3 regions of the Citrobacter farmeri genome follow, and region 2 is predicted to be linked to each of the others. Evidence: predicted binding sites of a transcription regulator. Region 2 holds the regulator's gene; each other region holds the start of a gene.
The links. The regulator sigma-54, encoded in region 2, starts transcription at its own class of promoters, with help from an activator protein. The targets are predictions, from matches to a motif close to GTTGGCACANNTTTCGCTNT.
Positions count from the first base shown of each region.

Region 1 (3,244 bases), 1.7 Mb from region 2:
ATAAACGGCATTACTCCGCTCACCGCGACGGCGTTAATCAGCACGGTAAAACCCGCCGCGGCGGTGCACAAACTACCAACCGCGCCCCCCACGCCAGCGACCCAGCCGCTCAGCGCTTTATGAAAAGAGAACAGAAATGCCAGGACGGCGGCGGCGGCAAACCAGGCCACACCGCTTACGATCAGTGAAATTGCGCTCATTTTGCATCCCCACTCTGAGCCTGCTGAAACAAGGAGAGATCGCCGAAGTCGGTATTAAACGTCAGCTCACGTTTCCGTTTGCTGGCGCGAGCGATATCCATGTTGTTCACCAGATGCAGGGCTTTCGTTGGACACATCCGCACACAGGCCGGGCCTTGTTCATCAAAGCTGCACAGGTCGCATTTCACCGCAATGGCACGCACGCCAGAAACCCAGTCCAGCAGCGTGCTGACGCGAGCCGGTGCCGGTGGCGCTGGCGGGGCTTTCGGGGTGTTGGCGTTGGCCGGGATATGCAGCGGACGGCTGCCGGAAAATTCGATCGCGCCAAACGGACAGGCGATGCCGCACAGTTTGCAGCTCACGCACAAGCTTTCATTAAGCTGTACGGCGCCATCCACGCGGTTAATGGCGTTGACCGGGCACACGGTGGCGCAAGGAGCATCTTCGCAGTGGTGGCAAAGTTGCGGCGCAGATTCTTTTTCATTCAGCATCACTTTCAGGCGCGGCATAGACTGCAGGCCGTGCTGGCGATGCGTCTCTGAACAGGCGGCCTCACAGGTGTGGCAGCCGATACAGAGCGTGGAGTCAGCAATTACAAAACGATTCACCAGGCATTCCTCAGGTGATAGTCATTTTTGACGAAAACATGCCGATGGAATGTCAGTTTCGACACTTATCGACACGCCAGTCCCTCAAATCGTCGTGACGACCTGTAAAACAACGTCACGACGCAAAACGCCGCGTTCAGGCCGCCGGTTTTTGTCCCGCCACCAGTTGGCTAAGAATGATCGGCGATCCGCTCTCAACGGCGGCATACAGTCGGTCATAGACGCTGGCGATTTTATCGAGATAGTGTTCCAGCACCTGCTCACGGTCACGATTGCTGACTCGCTCATCTACTTTGCCGTCGATGCTCAACTGCGCCTGCGCAATCAGTTGTTTATCTTCGCTATCTTTTGTCTCGACGTAATACTCAATGGTGTGGCTGTTGAAACCATCCGCCATCGTGACGGTGATACGAAAGTGTTCGAACAGTACGAAGCAGAGATCTTTATCCGGCGCGCAGCTCATCGCATGATGCAGACGCGCTTTTGACAGGGTGATCCCCTGAACCAGCGAGTTGCAGTAAATATGCCACTGGTCCTGTAGGCGACGATGCCGCTGCGCGATGTAATCGGCTTTTTCGCTTATTTCCCAAATAGTCATGTCAGGTTACCCGTTTAACAGAGATAGCCAGCCATAAGCATTTTCCATGCCAATATTTAACTCTCTGTTTTTCCATTAATTTAAAAATAAATGACGGATGTCGACGCCCTGATGACATGTCATTTCGTCATCATCGTCATCGACAAGCGCTGGCAATTTTCAGGCTGGCATAGTTATTGCTTAACCCTGCCCATTACATCGGGAGGCGATATGCACGAAATTACCCTTTGCCAACGAGCACTGGAATTGATCGAACAACAGGCCGTCGCACACGGCGCAAAACGGATAACTGGGGTCTGGCTCAAAATTGGCGCATTTTCTTGCGTGGAAACCAGCGCTCTCTCCTTTTGTTTTGATCTGGTATGCCGTGGCACCGTTGCGGAAGGTTGTAAACTGCACCTCGAGGAACAAGAAGCCGAATGTTGGTGTGAATCCTGTCAGCAATACGTCACCTTACTGACCCAGCGCGTTCGCCGTTGCCCGCAATGCAATAGCGACACGCTGCAGATTGTGGCCGATGACGGATTACAGATTCGACGAATAGAAATAGATCAGGAGTGAGCGATGTGTACAACATGCGGTTGCGCTGAAGGCAACCTTTATATAGAGGGTGATGAGCATAACCCTCATTCCGCGTTTCGCAGCGCGCCTTTTGCACCGGCAGCTCGCCCGGCGCTGAATATTACCGGCATCAAAACGTCCGAATTCACCCCGAGCCAGACTGAAGAAGGCGATCTGCACTACGGTCACGGTGAAGCCGGGACCCACGCGCCAGGCATGAGCCAGCGTCGTATGCTGGAAGTGGAAATCGACGTGCTGGATAAGAACAACCGCCTGGCTGAGCGTAACCGCGCCCGCTTCGCCGCGCGTCAGCAGTTGGTGCTGAACCTCGTCTCCAGTCCAGGTTCCGGTAAAACGACCCTGCTCACCGAAACGCTGATGAAGCTGAAAGACAGTGTGCCGTGCGCCGTTATTGAAGGCGACCAGCAGACGGTCAACGATGCAGCGCGCATTCGTGCCACCGGCACACCGGCCATTCAGGTCAACACCGGCAAAGGCTGCCACCTTGACGCACAGATGATTGCCGATGCCGCGCCGCGTCTGCCGCTGGAAGATCACGGGATTCTGTTTATCGAAAACGTCGGCAACCTCGTCTGCCCGGCGAGTTTTGATCTCGGCGAACGCCATAAAGTGGCGGTACTGTCTGTCACCGAAGGCGAAGACAAACCGCTGAAATATCCGCATATGTTTGCCGCCGCATCGCTGATGCTGCTTAACAAAGTCGACCTGCTGCCGTACCTGAATTTCGACGTTGAGAAGTGCATTGCCAGCGCCCGGGAAGTCAACCCGGATATCGAGATCATCCTGATTTCCGCCACCAGCGGCGAAGGGATGGATCTGTGGCTGAACTGGCTGGAGGCACAGCGATGTGCATAGGCGTTCCCGGCCAAATCCGCACCATTGAAGGTAACCTGGCGAAAGTCGACGTTTGCGGCATTCAGCGCGATGTCGATCTGACGCTGGTCGGCAGTTGTGATGAACACGGTAAACCCCGTCTGGACCAGTGGGTACTGGTCCACGTCGGTTTTGCCATGAGCGTGATTAACGAAGCCGAAGCGCGCGACACGCTCGATGCGCTCCAGAACATGTTTGATGTTGAGCCGGATGTCGGCGCTCTGCTGTATGGCGAGGAAAAATAATGCGTTTTGTTGACGAATACCGCGCGCCGGAACAGGTGATGCAACTGATTGAGCACCTGCGTGAACGCGCCGCGCATCTGCCATACACCGCCGAACGTCCGCTGCGCATCATGGAAGTCTGCGGCGGTCACACGCACG
Region 1 covers NZ_CP077291.1:1,045,403-1,048,646, reverse strand. The annotation lists gene hycC (formate hydrogenlyase subunit 3) at 1-200, opposite strand, end outside; gene hycB (formate hydrogenlyase subunit HycB) at 197-808, opposite strand; gene hycA (formate hydrogenlyase regulator HycA) at 945-1,406, opposite strand; gene hypA (hydrogenase maturation nickel metallochaperone HypA) at 1,617-1,967, shown strand; gene hypB (hydrogenase nickel incorporation protein HypB) at 1,971-2,843, shown strand; gene I6L53_RS04870 (HypC/HybG/HupF family hydrogenase formation chaperone) at 2,834-3,106, shown strand; gene hypD (hydrogenase formation protein HypD) at 3,106-3,244, shown strand, end outside.
Region 1: hypA (hydrogenase maturation nickel metallochaperone HypA) is a predicted target of sigma-54. The motif match lies at 1,570-1,589, and genes of this name have one in related genera.

Region 2 (3,244 bases):
TCTCTGGATATGCAGGGGAACGTCGTGACCTTCACCGGCAATGTCATTGTGACCCAGGGCACGATCAAAATTAACGCCGATAAAGTGGTCGTTACCCGTCCTGGCGGTGAGGAGGGCAAAGAGGTCATTGACGGCTTCGGCAACCCGGCCACCTTCTATCAAATGCAGGACAATGGTAAGCCGGTGAAAGGCCACGCGTCGAAAATGCATTATGAGCTGGCGAAAGACTTTGTCGTGCTCACCGGTAATGCGTACCTGGAACAGCTCGACAGCAACATCACCGGGGACAAAATTACCTATCTGGTGAAAGAGCAGAAAATGCAGGCCTTCAGTGAGAAAGGCAAGCGTGTGACGACCGTTCTGGTCCCGTCGCAACTGCAGGACAAAAACAAAAACCAGGCCCCGGCTCAGAAGAAGAGTAACTAATTCGCTATGGCAACATTAACTGCAAAGAATCTGGCGAAGGCCTACAAAGGCCGCCGCGTCGTGGAAGATGTCAGCCTGACCGTCAACTCGGGCGAGATTGTCGGTCTGCTTGGGCCGAACGGTGCGGGTAAAACCACCACCTTCTACATGGTCGTCGGTATTGTGCCGCGTGATGCCGGTAACATCATCATTGATGATGAAGACATTAGCCTGTTACCGCTGCACGCCCGCGCGCGCCGTGGGATTGGCTATCTGCCGCAGGAGGCGTCGATTTTCCGCCGTCTGAGCGTATTCGATAACCTGATGGCCGTGCTGCAAATCCGTGACGATCTCTCTAGCGAACAGCGTGAAGACCGTGCAAACGAGCTGATGGAAGAGTTCCACATCGAGCATCTGCGCGACAACATGGGTCAGTCGCTCTCCGGGGGGGAACGTCGTCGTGTGGAAATCGCCCGCGCGCTGGCGGCCAATCCGAAGTTTATCCTGCTGGATGAACCGTTTGCTGGTGTTGACCCCATTTCCGTTATCGATATCAAGCGCATTATTGAGCATCTGCGTGACAGCGGTCTCGGCGTGTTGATTACCGATCATAACGTCCGCGAAACGCTGGCCGTGTGTGAGCGGGCCTACATCGTGAGCCAGGGACACCTGATCGCGCACGGTACGCCAACAGAAATCCTGCAGGACGAACACGTTAAGCGCGTATACCTTGGGGAAGACTTCAGACTCTGATAGGGTAGAAGTTTGCGACGTCATAGCGGGAGAAAACGACTCTGAACATGAAGCAAGGTTTGCAACTCAGGCTGAGCCAACAACTGGCGATGACGCCGCAACTACAACAGGCGATCCGTCTGTTGCAGTTGTCCACGCTGGAACTGCAGCAGGAACTCCAGCAGGCGCTGGAAAGTAATCCGCTGCTGGAGCAAACCGATCTTCACGACGAAGTTGATACCCACGAAACGCAGGACAGTGAATCGCTGGATACCGCCGACGCCCTCGAACAAAAAGAGATGCCGGAAGAGTTACCGCTCGACGCCAGCTGGGATGAAATCTACACCGCCGGGACGCCGTCGGGCACCAGCGGTGATTACATCGACGATGAGCTGCCTGTTTATCAGGGTGAAACCACGCAGACCCTACAGGATTACCTGATGTGGCAGGTGGAACTCACCCCTTTTTCTGATACCGACCGCGCGATCGCTACCTCTATTGTTGATGCCGTTGATGATACCGGCTATCTCACCGTTTCGCTGGATGACATCCTCGAAAGCATGGGCAATGAAGACGTGGGGCTTGATGAGGTCGAAGCCGTTCTCAAACGTATTCAGCGGTTTGATCCCGTTGGTGTGGCGGCAAAAGATCTGCGTGATTGTCTGCTAATCCAGCTCTCGCAGTTCGACAAAGCGACGCCTTTCCTTGAAGAAGCCCGGCAGATCATCAGCGATCATCTCGATCTGCTGGCGAACCACGACTTCCGCACCCTGATGCGCGTCACTCGCCTCAAAGAAGAGGTGCTCAAAGAGGCGGTCAATCTGATTCAGTCGCTCGATCCTCGCCCCGGCCAGTCGATCCAGACCGGTGAACCAGAATACGTGATCCCGGATGTGCTGGTACGTAAGCATAACGGGCACTGGACGGTCGAGCTCAACGGCGACAGCGTTCCACGCCTGCAGATCAATCAACACTATGCCGCAATGTGCAACGGTGGGCGCAATGACGCCGACAGCCAGTACATCCGCAGTAATTTGCAGGACGCGAAATGGCTGATTAAGAGTCTGGAGAGCCGCAACGATACCCTGCTGCGCGTCAGCCGTTGTATCGTTGAGCAGCAACAAGCCTTCTTTGAGCAAGGCGAAGAGTTTATGAAACCGATGGTACTGGCGGATATCGCCCAGGCCGTCGAGATGCATGAGTCGACCATTTCTCGTGTGACCACGCAGAAGTATCTGCACAGTCCGCGCGGCATTTTTGAACTGAAGTATTTTTTCTCCAGCCATGTGAATACCGAGGGGGGTGGCGAAGCTTCCTCCACGGCGATCCGCGCACTGGTGAAGAAGTTGATTGCGGCGGAAAACCCCGCGAAGCCCCTGAGCGACAGCAAGCTAACATCGATGCTGTCGGAACAAGGCATCATGGTGGCACGCCGCACCGTTGCGAAGTACCGAGAGTCTTTATCCATTCCGCCGTCAAACCAGCGCAAACAACTGGTGTGACCCAACCGATAAGGAAGACACTATGCAGCTCAACATCACTGGAAACAACGTCGAGATCACAGAAGCCCTGCGTGACTTTTTGAATACCAAGTTCGCCAAACTCGAACAGTATTTTGACAGGATTAATCAGGTCTATATTGTGTTAAAAGTGGAGAAAGTCACCCACATCTCGGATGCAACACTGCATGTAAACGGTGGCGAAATTCACGCCAGCGCGGAAGGTCAGGATATGTACGCGGCCATTGATGGCCTGATTGATAAGCTGGCAAGACAACTCACTAAGCACAAAGATAAATTGAAACAACACTAATTGTCCGGGCAGTTAGCGGGTGCAGGACGGCCTGTTGTGCAGAACAACAGGCCATTTGTACAGTTAGCGCTCCGAACTTGTCCCGCCGCTGCGGGGCAGGTTCTTAGGTGAAATTATGATAAATAACGATACGACTCTACAACTGAGCAGTGTACTTAACCAGGAATGTACGCGCAGTGCCGTTCACTGCCAGAGTAAAAAACGCGCGCTGGAAATCATCAGTGAACTGGCGGCAAAACAGCTCAGTTTACCGCCGCAGGTTGTTTTTGAAGCGATCCTGACGCGCGAAAAAATG
Region 2 covers NZ_CP077291.1:4,270,658-4,273,901, forward strand. The annotation lists gene lptA (lipopolysaccharide ABC transporter substrate-binding protein LptA) at 1-426, shown strand, start outside; gene lptB (LPS export ABC transporter ATP-binding protein) at 433-1,158, shown strand; gene rpoN (RNA polymerase factor sigma-54) at 1,206-2,639, shown strand; gene hpf (ribosome hibernation promoting factor) at 2,662-2,949, shown strand; gene ptsN (PTS IIA-like nitrogen regulatory protein PtsN) at 3,065-3,244, shown strand, end outside.

Region 3 (3,244 bases), 1.0 Mb from region 2:
GCTTCCTGCTGATGATGGTCAGCGGACTGCTGGTTCTCTCGCTGGCCAGCCATAACTGGCGTCCGCTGGTGGTCGCCATTGTCCTTTTCGCACTCCCCTTCCCGCTGCGTTATATCCAGTGGTACACGCTGGAGCCAGAAAGGACGACCCGGGTGTCAATGGTTCAGGGTGATATCCCGCAATCGTTGAAATGGGAAGAAGGCCATTTGCTGAATACGCTTAAGACCTATCTGGATGCGACACAACCCGAAATGGGGAAATCGCAGCTGATCATCTGGCCGGAATCCGCTATCCCGGATCTGGAAATTGACCAACAGCGTTTTCTGAGCATGATGGACGATCTGTTGCGTTCGAAAAACAGCTCGCTGATTACTGGTATTGTCGATGCGCGACTGAACAAACAGAACCGCTATGACACCTACAACACCATTATCACGCTGGGGAAAGACAATCCTTACAGCTATGACTCCACCAACCGCTACAACAAAAACCATCTGGTGCCGTTTGGTGAGTTCGTACCGCTGGAATCCATTCTGCGCCCCTTAGCACCGTTCTTTGACCTGCCGATGTCCTCGTTCAGCCGGGGTCCGTATGTTCAACCGCAGTTGCATGCGCACGGTTTAGCGCTGACCGCTGCGATTTGCTACGAGATCATTTTGGGCGAACAGGTGCGCGATAACTTCCGCCCGGATACGGACTATTTGTTAACCATCTCCAACGATGCCTGGTTTGGTAAGTCGATTGGCCCGTGGCAGCACTTCCAGATGGCGCGGATGCGTTCGCTGGAACTGGCGCGACCGCTGCTACGCAGTACCAACAACGGTATTACGGCGGTGATTGGTCCACAGGGTGAGATTCAGGCGATGATCCCGCAGTTTACGCGCCAGGTATTGACCGCTGAGGTGACGCCAACAACAGGCTTAACGCCATATGCCCGCACTGGCAACTGGCCGCTGTGGCTCATCACCGCGCTGTTCGGTTTTGTCGCCGTGCTAATGAGTTTGCGTCAGCGCCGCAGATAACACAGTGCACCATCAAATGTAGGCCGGATAAGGCGGTACGCCGCCATCCGGCGGTTGTGCCACATCATGCCTGATGGCGCTACGCTTATCAGGCCTACAAACTACCATTCTCCCTCCCTTCTTCCATTCTGGCACGCTCATTGCTTTGTTAAACAAGGCAAACCTGTTTTTGACGTTTAGCGCAACTTAGTCGCACTAAAGCAGTTCACTGGTAGCACCGAAACGGTGCAATGAGAGATTTTTGCCTCTAAACGGTGCGGCGCACTTCGCAAAAATAAACAATAACGCAGCAAAATCTTTACATTAAGCCAGACTAAATGTTAACAAACAGGTAAAACACTGCACGCCTAAGTTGCAGGTGATAACAACACAGACACTCACAATAGGTATCACTGCGTCGACGGCGCAGACGATAAGGAGTTGGATATGCAATTACGTAAGCTAGCCACAGCAATGCTGGTTATGGGACTGTCAGCCGGTCTGGTACACGCGGAAGACGCGGCGCCAGCCGCGGGCAGCACGCTCGACAAGATCGCCAAAAACGGCGTTATCGTCGTCGGTCACCGTGAATCCTCTGTGCCGTTCTCTTATTACGACAATCAGCAAAAAGTGGTGGGTTATTCTCAGGATTACTCCAACGCCATCGTTGAAGCCGTGAAGAAGAAACTGAACAAACCCGATCTGCAGGTTAAGCTGATCCCGATTACCTCTCAGAACCGTATTCCATTACTGCAAAACGGCACCTTCGACTTTGAGTGCGGTTCCACCACCAACAACCTTGAGCGCCAGAAACAGGCCGCCTTCTCTGACACCATCTTTGTCGTCGGCACGCGTCTGCTGGCGAAAAAAGGCGGCGACATTAAAGACTTCGCCGATCTGAAAGGCAAAGCGGTTGTTGTGACCTCAGGAACTACCTCTGAAATTCTGCTGCACAAGCTGAACGATGAGCAAAAAATGGACATGCGTATCATCAGCGCGAAAGACCACGGTGACTCTTTCCGTACCCTGGAAAGCGGTCGCGCCGTTGCCTTTATGATGGATGATGCCCTGCTGGCCGGTGAGCGCGCGAAGGCGAAGAAACCAGATAACTGGGAAATCGTCGGCAAACCGCAGTCACAGGAAGCCTACGGCTGCATGCTGCGTAAGAACGATCCTGAATTCAAAAAGCTGATGGATGACACTATCGCCCAGGCGCAGACCTCCGGTGAAGCCGCGAAATGGTTTGATAAGTGGTTCAAAAATCCGATCCCACCGAAAAACCTGAACATGAACTTCGAGCTGTCGAACGAAATGCAGGCGCTGTTCAAAGAACCGAATGATAAAGCACTTAACTAACTAGAACGAAATGGGGCGGGAACTCCTTGCCCTCTCGATTGCTATGCAGCACGGACAGACTATATGCCTGATGGTCGTTCCCCATCAGGCCTGAAAACCGAAGTACGCTGGATAACAATCTTCGAGGGTAGCGCTGCTACCCTTATTTTTTCGGAGTAGATGTATGTCAATAGACTGGAACTGGGGCATTTTTTTACAACAAGCCCCATTCGGCAACACCACCTATCTCGGCTGGCTCTGGAGCGGTTTCCAGGTCACCGTCGCACTATCCATCACCGCCTGGATCATTGCTTTCCTGGTTGGTTCTTTATTCGGCATTTTACGCACCGTCCCGAATCGCTTCCTTTCCGGAATCGGCACCCTTTATGTTGAACTGTTCCGTAACGTACCGCTGATCGTCCAGTTCTTCACCTGGTATCTGGTGGTGCCCGAACTGCTGCCGGAAGATCTCGGCATGTGGTTTAAGGCGGAGCTGGATCCCAACATTCAGTTCTTCCTCTCGTCCATGCTCTGCCTGGGGCTGTTCACCGCAGCGCGCGTCTGCGAACAGGTTCGCGCTGCCATTCAGTCACTGCCGCGCGGTCAAAAAAACGCGGCGCTGGCGATGGGGCTGACCTTGCCGCAGGCATATCGCTACGTGCTGTTGCCTAACGCCTATCGCGTGATCGTCCCGCCGATGACCTCTGAGATGATGAACCTGGTGAAAAACTCCGCCATCGCCTCCACCATCGGTCTGGTCGATATGGCCGCGCAGGCCGGTAAGTTGCTGGATTACTCAGCGCATGCCTGGGAATCGTTTACCGCCATTACCCTGGCGTATGTGTTGATTAATGCCTTCATCATGCTGGTGATGAGTCTGGTGGAACGTAAGATCCGCCTGCCTGGCA
Region 3 covers NZ_CP077291.1:3,257,678-3,260,921, forward strand. The annotation lists gene lnt (apolipoprotein N-acyltransferase) at 1-1,022, shown strand, start outside; gene I6L53_RS15385 (amino acid ABC transporter substrate-binding protein) at 1,449-2,357, shown strand; gene gltJ (glutamate/aspartate ABC transporter permease GltJ) at 2,521-3,244, shown strand, end outside.
Region 3: I6L53_RS15385 (amino acid ABC transporter substrate-binding protein) is a predicted target of sigma-54. The motif match lies at 1,150-1,169, and genes of this name have one in related genera.